One region of the Micromonospora sp. LOL_021 genome, then DNA from elsewhere that is predicted to be linked to it. Evidence: riboswitches for the same ligand, from Rfam matches in the RefSeq annotation. Region 1 holds a riboswitch; each other region holds the start of a gene.
What was found. Region 1 has a riboswitch for cyclic di-AMP ahead of ACFHWT_RS18915 (NlpC/P60 family protein). Riboswitches for the same ligand answer to the same signal wherever they lie in the genome.
Positions count from the first base shown of each region.

Region 2: it holds a riboswitch for cyclic di-AMP, as region 1 does, so the genes downstream of both, ACFHWT_RS17060 (NlpC/P60 family protein) here and ACFHWT_RS18915 (NlpC/P60 family protein) in region 1, are expected to answer to the same signal.
Region 3: it holds a riboswitch for cyclic di-AMP, as region 1 does, so the genes downstream of both, ACFHWT_RS00845 (coiled-coil domain-containing protein) here and ACFHWT_RS18915 (NlpC/P60 family protein) in region 1, are expected to answer to the same signal.
Region 4: it holds a riboswitch for cyclic di-AMP, as region 1 does, so the genes downstream of both, ACFHWT_RS03240 (coiled-coil domain-containing protein) here and ACFHWT_RS18915 (NlpC/P60 family protein) in region 1, are expected to answer to the same signal.

Region 1 covers NZ_JBHMIN010000028.1:52,274-56,896, forward strand. The annotation lists gene ACFHWT_RS18905 (DUF5753 domain-containing protein) at 1-187, shown strand, start outside; gene ACFHWT_RS18910 (DUF6232 family protein) at 235-771, opposite strand; cyclic di-AMP (ydaO/yuaA leader) riboswitch at 1,250-1,377, shown strand; gene ACFHWT_RS18915 (NlpC/P60 family protein) at 1,388-2,347, shown strand; gene ACFHWT_RS18920 (sigma-70 family RNA polymerase sigma factor) at 2,479-3,471, opposite strand; gene ACFHWT_RS18925 (dTMP kinase) at 3,913-4,596, opposite strand.
Region 2 covers NZ_JBHMIN010000024.1:18,180-22,802, forward strand. The annotation lists gene ACFHWT_RS17045 (VanZ family protein) at 1-500, shown strand, start outside; gene ACFHWT_RS17050 (GOLPH3/VPS74 family protein) at 497-1,228, opposite strand; gene ACFHWT_RS17055 (NlpC/P60 family protein) at 1,545-2,504, shown strand; cyclic di-AMP (ydaO/yuaA leader) riboswitch at 2,762-2,904, shown strand; gene ACFHWT_RS17060 (NlpC/P60 family protein) at 3,003-3,941, shown strand; gene dcd (dCTP deaminase) at 4,102-4,623, opposite strand, start outside.
Region 3 covers NZ_JBHMIN010000001.1:175,932-180,554, reverse strand. The annotation lists gene ACFHWT_RS00855 (HelD family protein) at 1-697, shown strand, start outside; gene ACFHWT_RS00850 (cation diffusion facilitator family transporter) at 743-1,651, shown strand; cyclic di-AMP (ydaO/yuaA leader) riboswitch at 1,820-1,950, shown strand; gene ACFHWT_RS00845 (coiled-coil domain-containing protein) at 2,018-3,085, shown strand; gene ACFHWT_RS00840 (glycosyl hydrolase) at 3,570-4,623, shown strand, end outside.
Region 4 covers NZ_JBHMIN010000002.1:235,355-239,977, reverse strand. The annotation lists gene ACFHWT_RS03245 (glycoside hydrolase family 65 protein) at 1-870, shown strand, start outside; gene ACFHWT_RS03240 (coiled-coil domain-containing protein) at 925-1,941, opposite strand; cyclic di-AMP (ydaO/yuaA leader) riboswitch at 1,944-2,079, opposite strand; gene ACFHWT_RS03235 (potassium channel family protein) at 2,337-3,014, shown strand; gene ACFHWT_RS03230 (cellulose binding domain-containing protein) at 3,743-4,623, shown strand, end outside.

The DNA.
Region 1 (4,623 bases):
CCAGGCCGACGCCGACGTGGTGTACGTGGAGAGTGCTCTGGTCGAGGAGGTCATCGACCGGGCCGACGAGGTCCGGCCGTACCAGCATGTCTTCGACCGGCTACGGGCGGAATCCCTGTCGCCGGCCGACTCGGTGGCGATGCTGCACGACCTCGCCCGTCGGCTCGACGGGCCGGACGCGGGCTGATCGACGTCGACCAGCCCGCCGACGACCACGGCGGCCGCCGGGCCCGCTCACCGCTGGTCGGGCACCCACGGTTCGATGGTTACCGGCTCGGACAGACCGGCCAGCCGGGACATCTCCCGGGCCCGCATCAACGCCCGGCTCACCTGGCCGTACTGGCGTTCGTCGTCGGTGCTGAACAGCAGCACCAGCAGTCCCTGGTGACGGCCCCAGAGTTCGTACGCCCGCGGCCGCAACCGGTCACCGAGCCAGGCGACCGACACCGGCACGAACGCGGCCGCCAGCATGGCGAGGTAGGCACCCGCGCTGACCTCGTCCAGCCCTCGGGTGTAGCCGACGGTCACCGCGACCGCCGCCAGGGTCACGGCGGTCACCGCGATCACCCGGCCGGTGAGCCGGTCACGGGCGCCTCGTGCGGTCCGGAGTTCGGTGAGATCGCGGACGGCGAACCGCCGGCCGGCCACGACGAACCATTCACCGGTCACGCAGATGCCGGGCTGCCGGTAGAAGGTCCGTCCGACACTGGAGCCGGACGGGGCGGGCACCGGGGAACCGCGTCGGGGTGGGGTCTGGCGAGTAGCACGCATAGCTGCCTCCGAAGGGCTCGTGCGGCGCTGACCTTGCGGGTCCATTGTGCAAACAGCAAGCTACTCGATGGAAGGTAGTCATTCTGCCACCTAGCAGAATGACGTACGGCAGGCCGCGTCCTGGATGGCGAATCGGAGCTTTCGTCCCTATTTATCCAGATAGCTTAGTCACGACAACCGCGCAGACCGACTAATGACGCATTATTCGCAATTGATGAGCCGCTGTCGAATGACGACGCGTCGCAGTCAACCGATCACACCAAGGCAAGGAAAATGTTGCCCAGAGCAGCCAACCGTCACATCCAGTAACTGTCAACGGATCTCGACTAGTTCCATGCCACGGATCACGATCGCAGCGCTTTCCGGGTCGCAATCCTTGCGGCTAAGTTGGACCGGCTGGTCCGGTCGCCAGTCGCCGGGAAGCGGTGACGCCGGTCCAGTGCCGCCGAATCGCCGTCCCGAGATTACCTGGCGTTACAACCAGTGATCCCATGGTCGCGATCCGGGGACCCACCGGCAACTGGGGTGAATCCGCGGTCCACCGCGGTAGGGCGAACTTCCCGCCCGAATCCGTCAGCTAACCCGGTAGGCGGCGAGGAAGAAGGGTTCTGCGTTCTTGTCAACAGCGCGGATTCTGCTGCGCACCCTGATGCTGGCCGGCGTGAGCCTCGGCCTGGTGGTACCGGCGACCGCCGCGACCGCCCAGCCGACGGTCAGCGAACTCACGCAGCAGATCGACGAGGAATCCGAAGAGCTGGCCAAGGTCGTCGAGTCGTACAACCGGCTCAGGGAGGAGGCCAAGGCCACCCGGGCGGCGGCCGAGGAGATCGACGCCAAGCTCGGCCCGTTGCAGGCCGAACTCGCGGCAGCGCAGACCGAGGTCGGTCAGATCGCGGTCAGCGCGTACAAGACCGGCGGGTTGAGCACCGCGAGTGCCCTGCTGGACGGCACCTCCGGCAGCTTCATCCACCGGCTCGGCACCCTGGACCACCTGGCCCGGGACCGGCAGCAGCGACTGAGCGAATTCACCAGCACCCAACTGACCTATTTGGCCGAGCAGGAGAAGCTGCAGGCGGCCCTGAAGAAGCAGGACGCCCAGGTCAAGGAGCTCGCCGACCGCAAGAAGAGCATCGAAGCGGACATCGACGAGCTGATGGACAAGCGGGAACGGGCCTACGGTGCCGCGAGCGAGACCGGCTCGTCGTACACCGGGACCATCCCGTCGGTGTCCGGTGCCGCCGGCTCGGTCGTCGAGTTCGCGTACGGAGCCATCGGCAAGCCGTACGTCTGGGCCGCCAGCGGCCCGAACGGCTACGACTGTTCGGGCCTGGTGCTCGCCGCGTGGCGTACCGCCGGCAAGAGCCTGCCGCACAACGCGGCGATGCAGTGGGACGTGGTCGCAAAAATCAACCGTGGCGCGCTGCAGCCCGGTGACCTGGTGTTCTACAACGGTCTTGCCCACGTCGGCCTGTACGTGGGCGGCGGCCAGGTGATCCACGCACCCACCTTCGGCCGCACCGTCGAGCTGGCCAGCGTGGACATGATGCCGCCGTACGGCTACGGCCGGGTCCGCTGACCCGGTAGGTCGCCAGACACTGACGACGGCCCGGCATCCGCGGATGCCGGGCCGTCGTCAGTTCGTCAGTCAGGTTCGTCGGCGGGTTGTGTTCAGGTTCGCGGCGGATCAGGTCGCCAGCAGCCGGTTCGTCAGGCCGCCTGCAGCCCTTCCGCCCGGGCCAGCTCCCGCAGCCGGCCCAGCGCCTGGATCTCCAACTGACGGATGCGCTCGCGGGACAGCGAGAAGCGCGACGCGACCTCGGTCAGCGAGTGCTCCCGCCCGTCCTCCAGGCCGTACCGGGCCCGCATGATGCCGGCGGACCGGTCGTCCAGGTGGTTGAGCAGGCCCTCGATCCGCTGCCGCTCCAACCCGGTGAGCACGATGTCCTCCGGCGACGGTGCGTCGCTGTCAGCCACCAGGTCACCCAGGTTGGTGTCGCCGTCGTCGCCGACCGGGGTGTCCAGCGACACCGTGTCCTGCGACCACCGCACCAGCTCGTGCACCCGCTCGACCGGCACGCCGAGCGAGGCGGCGATCTGCTCCGGCTCGGGGTCCGAACCGAGCTCGCGGGTCAACTGGCGGGCCACGTTGCGCATCCGGTTGACGTCCTCGACCAGGTGCACCGGAAGCCGTACGGTCCGCTCCTGCTGGGCGATCGCCCGGCTGATGGCCTGCCGGATCCACCAGGTCGCGTAGGTGGAAAACTTGAAACCACGCTCGTAGTCGAACTTCTCCACCGCGCGGACCAGACCGGTGTTGCCCTCCTGGATCAGGTCCAGCATCGGCATCCCGGACCGGACGTAGCGGCGGGCGATCGACACCACCAGACGCAGGTTGGCCCGGATGAACAGGTCCTTGGCCCGCTCACCCTCGACGACCAGCCGCTCCAGCTCCTCGCGGCTCACCCCGGCCCGCGGCACACCCTGCTCCAGCAGGTGCTCCGCGTACAGACCGGCCTCGATCGCCTTGGAGAGGTCGACTTCCCGGGCCGCGTCGAGCAGCGGCGTGCGGGAGATCTCATGCAGGTAGACGCCAACGAGGTCCCGCTCCTCGGCTACCTCGTCGGTCCGCAAAGCCATCGTCTTCTCCACGTTGCTCACGGTCCCCTCGTTAACCCCACGTCGTGCCCTGTCACCTGCGATGCGCATCTCCATCAGCCTCTCCCCCGTCACGTCCGCCTCCGATCCGGCGAACCTGATGTGGCAGGCCCCGCCGTATGGCGCCGACACCTGCACAACAGATGAGACGCGTCAGGGATTCCGTCTCGTGAGTCGAAGCTGACACGATTGCCTGAATAATTGCTGTGAACAGGATTGACGTTTCCTGCCAGGCTCCTCGATCGCCGCGCTGCGTCGGGCCGGCCGACTGCCCGATTCACTGAGGTCGGCGGGGTGTGGCAGGCTCCCAGCACACCACGACACCGGGCAGGGCGCAGCGATTCCCGTCACTACCCCTCCTGCGATCCTCGTCACTGCCCGCCGGTTGGTTGGTCCAGGCCAACGCCGGTTGGTTGGTCCTGGCCAGGAGTACGGCCCGAGCGGGGTGCACGGTTCAGCACCTCCCGACAGACACCGGCCACCGGGTCACGACGCACGCGAATCGTCCGGATCCGGCCGCCACGAGGCGCCGGCCGGACGGCCGTCGTCCGGCCGCCAGTCGGTCAGCCGCTGCCGGATCACCGCGGCGACCTGGGCGGCCGTGCCCCGGGCGTCGATCACCACGAACCCGGCGGCCTCCGGCAGCGACCCGTATGCGGCCGCGCTGGTCGCCAGGAACTCCAGCGACTCGTGGTCGGTGCCCCGGGCGTCGATCCGCCGGGCCGCTTCGGCGGGCGGCAGCCAGAGCAGGAACGTCACGTCCGGTCGGGGAAACACCCGGTAGGCCAGCCGGGCGAGCCGCTCCCAACGGCCTGCGCCGTGGGTGCGGATGCTGGCGTACTGGCAGACCGCGTACCGGTCCATCACCGCGATCGCCCGGCGTGAGCCGAGCACCGACCGGGCGATCGCGAGCCAGCGCAGCAACGCCTCGAGAAACATCAGCCCGCCACGGCCGACCATCCGCCGGGCGTCCGGGCGGCCGAGTCGGACCGCGAACCGGTCGAGCCAGCGTCGGCCGCCGGCGTTGCGCCAGTACCGGGCGGGCCGGCCGGCAGCGGTCAGCGCCTCGGCCAGCAGGTGCGCCTGAGTGGTCTTGCCGACCCCGTCGATGCCCACCAACGCGATCCGTCGCAGCCCGGCCGGCGGCGACCAGGCCGGATCGGCGTCCACTGTGCTCCCTGCGGTGTCCGGTGGCGG
Region 2 (4,623 bases), on a different contig from region 1:
ACCGGCCGGTCGCCGTACGGCTCGGCTGGGCACGCTGGCCGACGCTCGGGATGCTCCTCGGCGCCGCCGCGATCACCGCGCTCACCCTGCCGCCGGCACCGGCCGGTACCGGCGTACCGCTCGCTCCCGGGGCCTCCGTTTCCGGCCCGAACGGGGAGGTCCTGACCGCGTGCCTCCGGTCACTCACCGATCCGGCGGTGCTGTGGTCCGGGCTGGTCACCGTCGATTCGCTCGGTGAACGGGTCGGCAACGTGGTGATGTTCGTGCCGCTGGCGTTCTGTGCCGTCCTGGCGGTCCGCCGGCCAGCGCTGGCCACTGGGCTGCTCCTGCTGGCCCCGGCCGGCGTCGAAGTCGCCCAGGCGGTGCTCGGCGTCGGCCGCGAGTGTGTCGGCTACGACTGGGTCAACAATGCGACCGGGGTGCTGATCGGGGCGGTCGGCGGCGGCATCGTCCGGTTGCTGTGGCGGCGGTTCGCACCGGCGCGTACCAGGGTCAGCTAGCTACCAGTCGCGACATCGGTGGCGGTGACGACGCCGCGGGCGACCGTTGCCCGGTACCCGTCGACGACGTCGGTGGTCGCGGCGATCGGCCAGGTCGCCGGCCCGAGCACAGCGGACAGGTGGCGCTGCGCGTCCAAGGGCTGTGCGGCACCGGTGTCAGGTACGTCGAGTGCGTTCAGCAGGCAGGCCAATGCGGCGGTACGCGGTTCGACCGGTCCGGCACCGCGCTCGGCGGCGGCCAGCCGTCGCCGGGTCGCCGTCTCGGCGGGCGGTTCGACGCCGTCCGGCGGAGCGAACCTGGTCCGGGGCAGCACCCAGAGCACCCGGTCCCGTTCCCGGCGGAGCACTCCCGAGGCGACCAGCCCGTCGAGCACCTCGTCGACTACACCGTGGGACAGATCGACCACCCAGTCGCGGGTCGCGCGGCCGGGCTCGGCCTGGATCCTGGTCCGTGCCCGGTCGAGCAGCTTCCGACCCTGCCCTCGACCCGGGTCGTCCTCGGCCGGGACACCGTGAGCCGGGTTGTCGCTGGCCTGGCTGTCTTCGGCCGGGTTGCCGCTGGCCTGCACCCGGCCGTCCGCATCGATCGAAAGCTGCCCGCCTACGGCGAGGTCGCACAACACTGCCCCGGCGACCGCGTAGTCGAGCTCGGGGGATGCGACGGTCGCGGTTCCGGAATCGTCATAGCTGAGCAGGACCAGCTCTTCCGCGATGCTGAGCGACGTCATACCGTCACGCTAACCGCCCAGAGCGGTGACTGCAGGAGAAGCGGTGGCTGCGGGAGAAGCAGCGGCTGCGGGCGGCGACGAGCGGTTGCTTCGGATGAAGCAGGGACAGCAGGCGGTCTTGAACGAACACCGCGCTTTCCAATAAGGTGATGCACCGACCGCTGCGGATGTCGGCCTCCGTACCCCCGCCCGTGAGGCCCCAGCGATCGAACCATTGAAGGAGTCGCTGCCAATGGCACGTGCGCTCGCAAATTCGCACATCCATCGTCACAGTGGGTCCCGATATCGATGCGGAGAGCGTCGACCCATGCGCTTTATGCGGCGCAGTGCGATTGCGCTGTTGCTCGCCGTAACCGCGTTGGTCTCCCCGGCTGGGCCGGCCCACGCCGAGCCGACGCTGGCTGAGATCGAAGCCGAGTTGGACGCCCAGTGGCTGAAACTGGAACCGGTCATTGAGCAGTACAACAAGGTGCACAGCGAGCTCAAGGCCAACGAGAAGAAGGCGGCCGCGCTCGACGAGAAGATCCGCCCCCTGTCGCTGCAGGCCAACCTGGCGGCGGACGAGATCGGCGAGGTGGCCAACCGCTATTACCGGACCGGGCCGTCGAGCGAACTGAACGCCCTGCTCCGGACCGGATCACCGACCAGCCTGGCGGATCAGCTCGTGGTGCTGGACCGGATCTCCAAGCGTCGGCAGGAAAAGATCACCGCCGTTCTGGACACCCGGGACCGCTATCTCGCCGAGCGGCAGGCGCTGGACGAGCTGATCGCGAAGCAGCAGGCACAGGACAAGACGCTCGCCGAGCAGCGCAAGGCCATCGACGCCGAAATCAAGCGGCTGGAACGGGCGCGAAACGCCGCGTACCAGTCAACCGGCTACACCGGCGGATCCGGTGCCTCCGGCCCGTGCCCGGCGGTGTCGGTCGGCGGAGCCGCCGGAACCGCGGTCCGCACCGCGTGCGCACAGCTCGGTAAGCCGTACGTCTGGGGTGCCACCGGGCCGAACGCCTTCGACTGTTCCGGCCTGACCCAGTACGCCTGGGCAAGTGCCGGTGTCAGCCTCACGCATTACACCGGAACTCAGTGGAATCAGGGCAGTTCGGTCAGCCGCGCCAACGCCAAACCAGGGGATCTCGTATTCTTCTTTAGTGATCTGCATCACGTGGGGATCTACATCGGTAATGGCCTGATGGTGCACGCTCCACGCGCGGGTCAACCCGTGCAGATGGAGAACATCGACAACATGCCGCTCGCCGGATTCAAGCGGGTCGGCTGATCGCGGCAGGTCAGCACGCTCGCCGAGGCGATCTGAGTGACGCGCGTCGGTGGGCCGAACGTATGGGCGGACCGGTATGAACGGGCCGGTCCGCCCAGCAAGATTCGAACGCTTGAACGACGACAGCCTATGCACGATACGCAATCGGATGTGTACGCAAAGAGATAGTCCGTGTTCTCGCTTGCGTAGCGAGAACACCGCTCTCTACCCTTGGGGATCGTCGAGTCGGGAGGACGTCAACCAACCGGGTTGACCTCGGCCTGACACCGCCTAATCGCCGCCTGACGGCGAGCCGGGGACCCACGGCACTCCCGGGGTGAATCCGCAGGCCACTGCGGTAGGGCGTCTCCTTTCCGCCCGAACCCGTCAGCTAACCCGGTAGGCGGTCTGGGGAGAAGGAGTCCGGTGGCTACGAGCGCCCCTCGGCGGTACCTCCGGTGGTCCAGCCGCGACCATCGGCGAAAAACGCCGCACGACCCTCGACGAATACTCAACGCGTTGATCGCCGCCACGACCGGCGTCGGTCTGCTGCTGGTCGGAGCTCCGGCGCAGGCGCAGCCGACCGTCGCCGAGATCGAGTCGCAGATCGACGAGGTCTGGGCCGAGCTCGAACCGACGATCGAACGGCACAACGCCGTACGGCAGGACCTTGCCGCCAAGAAGAAGCAGGCGGACGAACTGCAAAAGAAGATCAAGCCGCTGCAGATCCAGATCGACCTGGCGATGGACCGGGTAAGCGAGTTCGCCGCCCGGTCGTACAAGGGCGGTAGTCCGTCGGTCTTCAACGCGATCCTGACCAACGGCAAGCCGACCCACCTCGCCGACCAGCTCGAGCTGCTGGACCAGTTCGCCCGGCGGCAGGCCCGCGACGTCCAGGCCGTCGTCGACCTCAAGAACGAGTACGCCGCGAAGAAAGCCCCACTCGACGATCTGATCGTCGAGCTGACCAGCACCGAGGCTGAGCTGGCGGCGAAGGCCAAGGAGATCGACGCCGAGGTCGACCGGTTGCAGGACCTGCGACTGGAGGCGTACGGCTCGACCAACACCCTCGGCTCGCTGCGTCCCGCGCCCTGCCCGGCGACCTACCCCGGCGGTGCGGCCGGCAAGGCGGTCACCTTCGCCTGTGCGCAGATCGGCAAGCCGTACGTGTGGGGTTCAGCGGGACCGGGCAGCTACGACTGTTCGGGTCTCACCTTGGCCGCCTGGGCGCAGGCCGGCGTCTCGCTGCCGCACAACGCCGCTCGGCAGCGTCAGGTGACCGCCAACGTCAGCCGGGACGAGTTGCGCCCCGGCGACCTCATCTTCTACTACAGCGGGCTCTCCCACGTTGGCATGTACGTGGGTGACGGCTGGATCGTGCACGCCTCCCAGGCGGGCGAACCGGTGCAGATGCGCAAGATCGGTTCGAGTGTGCACAGTTACGGCAGGCCTGGTTAGACCTGACTCCTCCCCATGGCCTGGCGCGTGCCGCTGATCCCCCCGTCAAGCGGCAGCACCGGCCACCGGAAAGGCGCCCTCCCATGTCTCCCCCCGGCTTGGGAGGGCGCCTTTCGCCTCCCCGTCGCCGGTACGCCGGCTCTCCGGCAGCCCTGCCGGTTCAGCTGGTCGGCCAGGTGCGCCACCGCTGCCAGGACCGGCTCGGAGTGGGGCCACGCTGCCCCTGGTACCGGGATCCGTAGACCGCCGACCCGTACGGATGCTCGGACGTCGACGAGAGCCGGAAGATGCACAACTGGCCGATCCTCATCCCGGGCCAGAGCTTGATCGGCAGGTTCGCCACGTTGGACAACTCCAACGTCACGTGGCCGGAGAAGCCGGGGTCGATGAAGCCGGCGGTGGAGTGGGTCAGCAGGCCCAGCCGACCCAGGCTCGACTTGCCCTCCAGCCGGGCGGCCAGGCCGTCGCCGAGCGAGACGACCTCGAGCGTGGAGGCGAGGACGAATTCACCGGGGTGCAGCACGAACGGGTCGCCGCTGGGCACCTCGACCTGGGACGTCAGATCGTCCTGCCGGGTGGCCGGGTCGATGTGGGTGTAAAGGTGGTTGTTGAAGACCCGGAAGTATCGGTCGAGCCGGACATCGATGCTCGACGGCTGGACGAGCGAGGGTTCGAACGGCTC
Region 3 (4,623 bases), on a different contig from region 1:
GGCCCGGGCCGCCGCCCGGGATCGGCCGGCCGACTACCGGGAGTACGCCCACGTGGTGGTCGACGAGGCGCAGGACGTGTCGCCGATGCAGTGGCGGATGATCGGGCGCCGGGGCCGGCTCGCCTCCTGGACGGTGGTCGGGGATCCGGCGCAGACCGCGTGGACCGGGGATCCGGCCGAGCTCGCCCAGGCCCGGGACCGGGCGTTGGGCCGGCGGCCGCGGCGGGAGTTCGGGCTGACCACGAACTACCGCAACCCGGCGGAGATCTTCGAACTGGCCGCCGGGGTGATCCGCGAGGTCGCTCCGGATGCCCCGTTGCCGACGGCGGTCCGATCGACCGGGGTGGCACCGCGCCGGGACCGGGTATCTGCGACGGTGCTGCCGGCTGCCGTCCGTAACGCGACCGCCGAGATGCTGGCAGCCGTGGAGGGGACGGTCGGCGTCATCGCCGCGGTGGCCCGGCGGGACGAGGTCGCCGGCTGGCTCGCCGAGCTGGCGACCTCGCGGCTGCAGGTGGTGTCGAGCCTGCAGGCGAAGGGCATGGAGTACGACGCGGTGGTGCTGGTGGCCGGCGAGGATATCCGTGCCGAGTCCGAGGCCGGGGTGCGCACGCTCTACGTCGCGCTCTCCCGGGCGACACAGCGGCTGGTCACCATCGACCTCGACCCGGATTCGATTGCACATATTGCCATGTGAGCATTAGTCTGCTGACGAAACGCCGGGCGACGGAGGGTGGCAGGCGTGGGAGCCGGACACGATCACGGTGCCGGGAGCACCGGCCAGCGACACTACGGGCGTCTCTGGGCGGCCTTCGCCCTGCTGGCGGTCTTCATGGTCGTCGAGGCGGTCACCGCGCTGGCGACCAGCTCCCTGGCGCTGCTGTCCGACGCCGGGCACATGTTCACCGACGTACTCGGCATCGGCATGGCGCTCGCGGCGATCGCCGCGACCCGACGACCGACCGGGGAGCCGCAGCGCACCTTCGGCCTCTACCGCCTCGAGGTACTCGCCGCGCTGGCGAACGCCGTACTACTCGCCGGGGTCGCGCTCTACGTCCTGGTGGAAGCGGCCCGCCGGTTCGCCGATCCGGAGCCGGTCACGGTCGGCCCGATGCTGGTGGTGGCGGTCGCCGGGCTGCTCGCCAACATCGTCGCCTTCGCCCTGCTGCGCCAGGGGGCCCGGGAGAGCCTCAACGTACGCGGCGCCTACCTGGAGGTGCTCGGCGACCTGCTCGGCTCAGTGGGGGTGCTGGTGGCCGCCACGGTGATCGCCACCACCGGCTGGTGGTACGCCGACCCACTGGTCGCCGTCGGTGTCGGGGTGTTCATCCTGCCGCGTACCTGGCGACTTGCCCGGGCCGCGCTGCGCATCCTGGTGCAGGCGGCGCCGGAGCACGTGGAGGTCGACCGGGTCCGCAGCCGACTGGCCACTGTGCCGGGCGTCTGCGACGTGCACGACCTGCACGTCTGGACGCTCACCCCGGGCATGGAGGTGGCCTCGGCGCACCTGGCCGTGACCTCGTCGGTCGACGTCGGCACGGTGCTGCGGGACGCCCGGACGGCCCTGCACGACGAGTTCGGTATCGAGCACGCGACGCTGCAGATCGAGCCACTGGCCCCCGCCGACTCCTGTGGACCGACCGACTGGTGATTAGCAGATGCTTAAGTTTCGTGACCTTACCGCGACGTTGACAGCTACGATATACATATATTTCTGATTTTTCTGGACATAACACGGCTATCGATACCGGGACGGCAACCCGGGGAACCGGTAGTGTCGGCCCCGGTCTCCGCTCGGGCGGCGCCCCTCCGGCGCCCGCGGCGGCCGTCGCCTAATCGCCGTACGGCGAGCCGGGGAACCACGTACCTGGGGTGCATCCGCGTTACGCGGTAGGGATCTTCCGTCCCGAACCCGTCAGCTAACCCGGTCGGCGGCTGACGGAAGGAACGCACAGTGTCACGCACAGTCCACAGGAAAACCCGATTCGCGTTATTGGCTGCGTTGACCGCCGCCCTGATGGCCGTCACCGGCACCCCGATCGGCTCGCCGGCCGGAGCCGCCCTGCCCACGAACCGACCCGACCGGGTCGAAGACGAGGGCGGCACCGACAGCCTGCGCAAGCAGCTCGATGCGGCCTCGAAAGGCTGGATCGACGCCAAGGCGGCGCTCAACCATTCGAAGGGCCGGCAGAAGAAGCTGTCCGAGCAGCTCACCACGGTCGGTGCTGAGCTGGAGCAACGAAACAGGAGCGTCGGGCACATCGTCGACCGCGCGTACCGCAACGGCCGGCTCGGCCCGGTCTCCGCTCTGCTCAACAGCACCTCACCGGAGGGGTTCATCGACCGGGCGGCGGCGCTGAGCGCGGTGACCGCCAACGAGGAGAAGCAGCTCCGCGAGCTGTACCGCACCCGTGACCAGGTGACCAGGTCCAAGGCTGCGATCGAGCATGAGATCCGGGAGCAGCAGAAGCAGGTCACCATCATGGACCAGCGCCGAAACCAGGCGGAGCGGGCCCTGGCCGTCGCGGTCGCCGCCGAGGAGGAGGCTGAGGAGCGGGCGAGGCAGCAGGCGGCGGAGGAGGCCGAGCGGGCCGCCGCCAGCGGATCCTCCGGCTCAGGATCCTCCGGTTCGTCCGGCTCCGGCTCAGCCAGCGCGTCGGCGACCCCGGCCCCGCGCAACGCCAACGGCTCCTGGCCGGCCGAGTCGTGCAGCGTCGACGACCCCACCACCTCCGGCTGCATCACGCCTCGTACGCTGCATGCCCTGAACCAGGCGAAGGCTGCCGGCTTCACCCGTTACGTGTCCTGCTTCCGCAACGGCAGTTCCGGCGAGCACCCCAAGGGCCGGGCGTGTGACTTCGCCGCCCAGCCCAACGGCTTCGGTGGAGTCGCGACCGGTGGCGACAAGAGCTACGGCGACAACCTCGCGAACTACTACATCAACAACGCCGACCGACTCGGCGTGCTCTACGTGATCTGGTACAAGCGGATCTGGCTGCCCAGCAGCGGCTGGAAGACGTACAGCGGCGCAGGTGGCGACCCGTCCAGCGACCACACGAACCACGTGCACCTGTCGGTGTACTGACGTCGCACGTGCGGGGGCGGACGGCCACCGACGTGGCCGTCCGCCCCCGCACGACTACGAACCGACGGCCCCTCCGGCTCGTCGGTAATCCCCCGAGTCGCCGCAGCGCATTCCCGGAACACGATTCCTGTCGGCGCCGATAAACGGCGCGAGGGAGCCTCGGGCAGCACGGAAAGACCGATCGGCATATCGACCGACGGCCACCGGCAACCACGCGAGAGCGCTCTACCACCACGCAGTCACACCCGGCTCACGCAGGCCACATTGCGGCTCGCGAGAGCGAGAGAGCGCTCTCACAGCTAGATATATAGCAGCGGCAGCGCAGCTGTCAACCGACCACCCCGACGCCGTGCCGGATTCACGAAAGTTCATGTCGGGATATTGACAGAAGCCCGCATGTCTGATGACCTCCTGGCAATAACTCATTAATGGGCGTGAAATTTTTCGCGATCGTGGACCGCGCCCTACCCAACCCGGAGGCACCATGAACCTGTCGATCCGTGGCGCGCGAACAGGTCGTACGCCGCGCCGGATCCTGGCAGCCACCACCGTGACGGCGCTGGCCGCCGCCGGACTGATCTTCGGCGTACTGCGCACCGCCGACGCCGCCACCGTCGGCGCCGGCAGCTACACCACCACCCGCCCGGCCGGTGCCGCCGCCCCGACCGCCTGCGGCAACATCTCCGCCAACCCCCGGCAGTACGTGACCGGCAACGCGCCGACCGGTGCCGTACCCACCAACGACTGGTGGTCGTCGCTACTGTTCAAGCGCTACAACTGCGCGTACTCCGACCCGCTGCACGCCCACCCGATGTCGTTCCAGCCGACCTCCGGCGGTCTCGGGGTCTCCTACACCACCGAGGCGGCGATCTCCGGCACGTCGACCGGCGTCGGCGAGTACCACTACCCGTACACCCGGGAGTTCACCCTCGGCGTCGCCGGACTCAACGCCCCGGACGTCAAGGTCGACGGCTGGACCGACTGGACCGTCAGCCCGTACTGGTCCGACGGTGCCCGCACGCTGCGCGCCACCGTCGGCCACGGCCTGCCGTTCGTGTACGCCCAGGTCACCGGCGGTAACGCACAGCTGTCGTTCCCCGGCACCCCGACGGTCTGGCACCACAGCGGCACCCGCGTCGGATTCTCGATGCGCGGCCACGACTACGTCGCCTACGCTCCCAGCGGCGCGACCTGGACCGTCAACGGGACCACGATCAGCTCCACCCTCGCCGGCCGCGGCTACTTCTCGGTGGCGCTGCTGCCCACCGGAGCCGGCATCAGCGCCGCGCGACGTACCGCCCTGATGGACAGCTACAGCCAGTACGCCCACGCCCACGTCACCGGCACCCGGGTCAGCTGGAGCTACGACCAGGCCAGCAGCACGGTCGACGCCACCTACAGCTTCACCACCACGGCCCGGGAGGGCTCCGCCACCGGCACGGTCGTCTCCCTCTACCCGCACCAGTGGAAGCACCTCGATGGCGGCAGCCCGATCGCCGAGACCTACGTGTCGGCCCGCGGCCCGATGCGCAACCTGG
Region 4 (4,623 bases), on a different contig from region 1:
CTGATGGCACAGCGGAACCTGCTGACCGCCGCCGACTGCGCGCTGCGCTACGCCGACCGGGCCTGGGTGCTCGGCGTCGACGACGAGGAGACCGCGGCCTGGCGGGACGCGGCGCTGTCGATGCACGTCCCGTACGACGACGAGCTGGGCGTGCACCCGCAGTCGGCCGGGTTCACCCGGCATCAGGAGTGGGATTTCGCCGGCACCCCGCAGGACCACTATCCGCTGCTGCTGCACTACCCGTACTTCGATCTGTACCGCAAGCAGGTGGTCAAGCAGGCCGACCTGGCGCTGGCGATGCACTGGCGGGGCGACGCGTTCACCGAGGAGGAAAAGGCCCGCAACTTCGCCTACTACGAGCGGCGTACGGTGCGGGACTCGTCGTTGTCGGCGTGCACCCAGTCGGTGATCGCCGCGGAGACCGGCCATCTGGAGCTCGCCCACGACTACATGGGCGAGGCCGCGTTGATGGACCTGCATGACATCAACCGCAACACCCGCGACGGCATCCACGTGGCCGCCCTGGCCGGGGCGTGGCTCGCGCTGGTCGCCGGCTTCGGCGGGATGCGAGACCACGGCGGCGAGCTGACCTTCGCCCCCCGGCTGCCGCAGCGGATCAACCGGCTGGAGTTCGCCATGATGTGGCGGGGCCTGCGGCTGCGGGTGGCGGTCCAGCACGACGAGGTGACCTACTCGCTGCGCGACGTCGACCCGAACGCCACCGTCGACCTGACCCACCACGGCGAACCGATCACGGTGACCGCGGACAAGCCGGTCACCCGGGCGATCCCGCCGGCCGGCCCGGTCGGTCCGCCGCCGCAGCAGCCGACCGGCCGGTCACCGGTACGCCGGTCGGCGCGTACCGACTGACGGACCTCTCGCGCGGTGCCGGGCCGGCCCGGCACCGCGCGAGGTGAGGTCAGGTCACAGCAGGGACAGATGTACGTGGTTGGTGTGGTCGCTGTTCGGGTCGCCGCCGGCACCGCTGTACGAACTCCAGCCGGTCGTCGGTGACCAGAACTGGCGGTACCAGATGACGTACAGGATCCCGAGCTTGTCGGCGTTGCGGACCAGGAAGGCGGTCAGGTTGTTGCCGTACAGCCGGTCGTCGCCGAAGGCGTCGCCGCCGAACCCCTGCTGCTGAGCGGAGAAGTCGCAGGCCCGCCCCTTCGGGTGCTCGAACGGGCCGCCGGGGCGGAAGCAGGAGACGAAGCGGGTGAAGCCGGCCTTCTTCGCCTCGTTCAGCGCGTGCATGGTGCGCGGCGTGATGCAGCCGCTCGTGGTGGGGTCGTCCAGACTGCACGACTGGGACGGCCAGGAACCGTCCGAGTTGCGCGGCGCCTGGGCGGCGACCGGCGAGGTGGCCGAGACGAACCCGTTGGTGGCGACCGCGCCGACCAGCTGCAGGGCCTTTTCGGCCTCTTTCTTCTGGCGAGCCATCGCCTCGAGTTGCTGTTCCTCGCGGGCCACTTCGGCGTCGATCGCGGCGACCGCCCGGGCGGCCTGTTCGCGGGCCTCGTTGAGTTCCCGGATCCGCTTGTTGTCGTGCATCGCGATCATGTCCAGGCCTTCGGCGCGTTCCAGCAACGCGTCCGGGTCGGCGCTGTTGAGCAGGACCATCACCGGGGTGATCCGACCGAGACGGTACGAGTTGGAGGCGACCTGGCCGATCTGTGGGGTCAGCGCCGCTATCCGTTCCTCGACCTTTTCCAACTCGAGGTTGAGCTTCAACTGGCGTTTGCGGGACTCGTCGACCGCGGCTTTGGCTTCGACGAAGCCCCGGCCGGTTGATTCGAGCACTTCACTGAGCAGTGGCGGGGCGCCTTCGTCGTCCGGATCCTGAGCGGCGGCCGGCGACGCTACGACGAAGCCGGCGAGCAGGGCGGCGACGGCGGCGAGAGCCGCGGCCGTCGGAATCCGCCGGCGGAGGGGTGCGGTCATCCTGTTCCTTTCCTTGGCCGCCGACCGAGTTAGCTGACGGGTTCGGGACGGAACGATCCCTACCGCTGGCGCGGATTCACCCCGGTGGAAACGTGGTTCCCCGGCTCACCCCGGAGGGTGATTGGGCGGCGGTCACCGCCGGCGCCGGTGGGCGCCGCCTGGCGGAGACCGCCGGCAAGCTTACCGGATCGGTCACCGGCATCAACACCTCGACAATCCTGACTGAGCTGGAAAAATCCGTTACCAGACAACGACTTTCGGTGATGTCCACTGTCTGCGTCCGGCGGCGTACCGCAAGTCGTCGGACGGGCCGGATACCGCTGCGCCGAGGTTAGCGGCTGACTACAGTGCGTATGAGGAAAAGCGGGAAAGTCGTAGCGTCGGACGGATCCTCGGTGAGAGATGACGATTCCCCGGTCGGGCCGCCGGACGCCGACAGCGTGGCGGTGATCGGCCTCGGCCGGTTCGGTGGTCAGGTCGCCCAGTCCCTGCTCCGCCTCGGCCATCCCGTGCTGGGCATCGACGAGCATCCCAAGCGGGTGCACCGCTGGTCTGAGCGGCTGCCAAGGGTGGTCGAGGCGGATTCGACCGATGACCAGGCGTTGCGCCAGTGCGGTGTGGCCGGTTACCCCCGCGCGGTGGTCGGCATCGGCTCGGACGTCGAGGCCAGCATCCTCACCGTGGTGGCGCTGACCGAGCTGGGTGTGCCGGAGATCTGGGCGAAGGCGATCACCGCCAAGCATGGCCGGATCCTCGCCTCGGTCGGTGCGCACCATGTGATCTTTCCGGAGGCGGCGATGGGTGACCGGGTGGCCCACCTGCTGGCCAGCCGGATGCTCGACTTCATCGAGTTCGACGACGGGTTCGCCATCGCCAAGGTCTGCGCCCCGCCGGACGCCGCCGGTCGGACGTTGGCCGAGTCCCGGCTACGCCAGCGGTACGGCATCACGGTGGTCGGGATCAAGGAGCGGGACCGGCAGCTGCGGTACGCGGGACCTGAGACGTTGATCCCGCCGGATGCGCTGCTGATCGTCGCCGGGGCGACCACGGCGGTTCAGCAGTTCGGCCGGTGAACATGGGCGTGACCGCCTCATCACACCTTCATTTCGTGAGCTGATCAGCCGCTGGACTTTCGCAAACTCGTGACTCAGGCTACAGTCCCTGCATGGGAGCGCTTCCATCGATGGATGTGCCCCCACTGAGGTAGTCGACGCGTGGCGCGGCGATGGCGACATCACCGTGTCAACCGCACAGCTCCCGAGGCTGGCGGCGGGCCAAGCCCGGACTCCGCCGCCAGCCCGCGCACCACCTGTCGAGAGGAGGTGGAACCAGAGCCACTCGCGTGGCCCGGCTCCCGCGCGTCACGCACGACCTGGACGCCAGACCGCTCGTGCGTGTGTAGCAACTGATGGTGGGGACGGGGGTTGCCCTCCCCGTCCCCACGCTAGTCCCCGATTGTTACGGCGGGGAATCGCCGACAAGTCAGGACCGCGACGCCGGTCCGTCCGACAGCGCTGCCCAGCCTGCCGATGAATCGGCAGGCTTCGTTGTGCATGGGGCCTGGAGCAGCAGCTGGCTGCCGCGCCCGATCCGCGGCGACGGTCGGACCGAGGTGCGTTTCGCCGTCGCAGAAGGTTCGAGCTCCGTCGATCGGTAGTGGGCAAGCTCACAGTCGGTTGATCCGCTGGTCGCGACCGGACGATCTCGTCGCCCGCTGTCGCGCGGTGGTGCCCGACTGATCGATCGACAATCATGGATGTCACAGTCGCTGGTCCGTCCCGGCGTCCGCACCGAAAGCGAGATGTCCATGCCGCAACCGCCGCACCACTGCCGCCGGTGGATCCGGCGCGATCCCAACCGCACACGACGCCAGCTCGGCGTCGCGGTCGCCGCCGCACTGCTCGGCCCACCCCTGCTGCCGGCGTCCGCGGCGCTCGCCGCAGCGGACACCGTGCCGCCGACCACCCCCGGCACCCCGACCGTCGCCGCGATCAGCACCACCGACGTCACCCTGGTCTGGACGGCGGCCACCGACGACGTCGGGGTGACCGGCTACGAGGTGGCCCGACTGCACACCGACTACATCGTGATCAGCACGACCCCCGACAACGAGATCACCATCGACGGTCTGGGGCCGTCGCAGACGTACCAGTTCTGGGTGTACGCGCTCGACGCCGCCGGCAACCGTTCGCCGGCCAGCCCGAGCCTGCGTCTGACCATGCCGCCCGGCGACGACCAACCACCCACCGCGCCCACCGCGCTGACCGCCACCACGATCGGCACCGACTCGGTCACCCTGCGGTGGCAGCCGTCCGCCGACAACGTCTACGTCGCCTGGTACGAGGTGCTGCGGATCAACCCCGACGGCTCCACCACCCCGGTGGCGACCGCCCCGCAACACCCACCGACCGGACCGACCGCCCGGGTCGGCGCACTACAACCGCAGACCGCGTACACCTTCGTGGTGCGGGCCCACGACGACGCCGGCAACACGTCACCACCGTCCGAGCCACTGACCGTGCGGACCCTGCCGGCGGCACCCGACTGCAAGGTCAGCTACCAGGTGGTGAACCACTGGCCCGGAGCCTTCCAGGCCCAGTTGACCATCCACAACGCCGGACCGGTCGTGATCGACGGCTGGACCCTGCGCTGGACCTTCCCCGGCGATCAGCAGATCAGCCA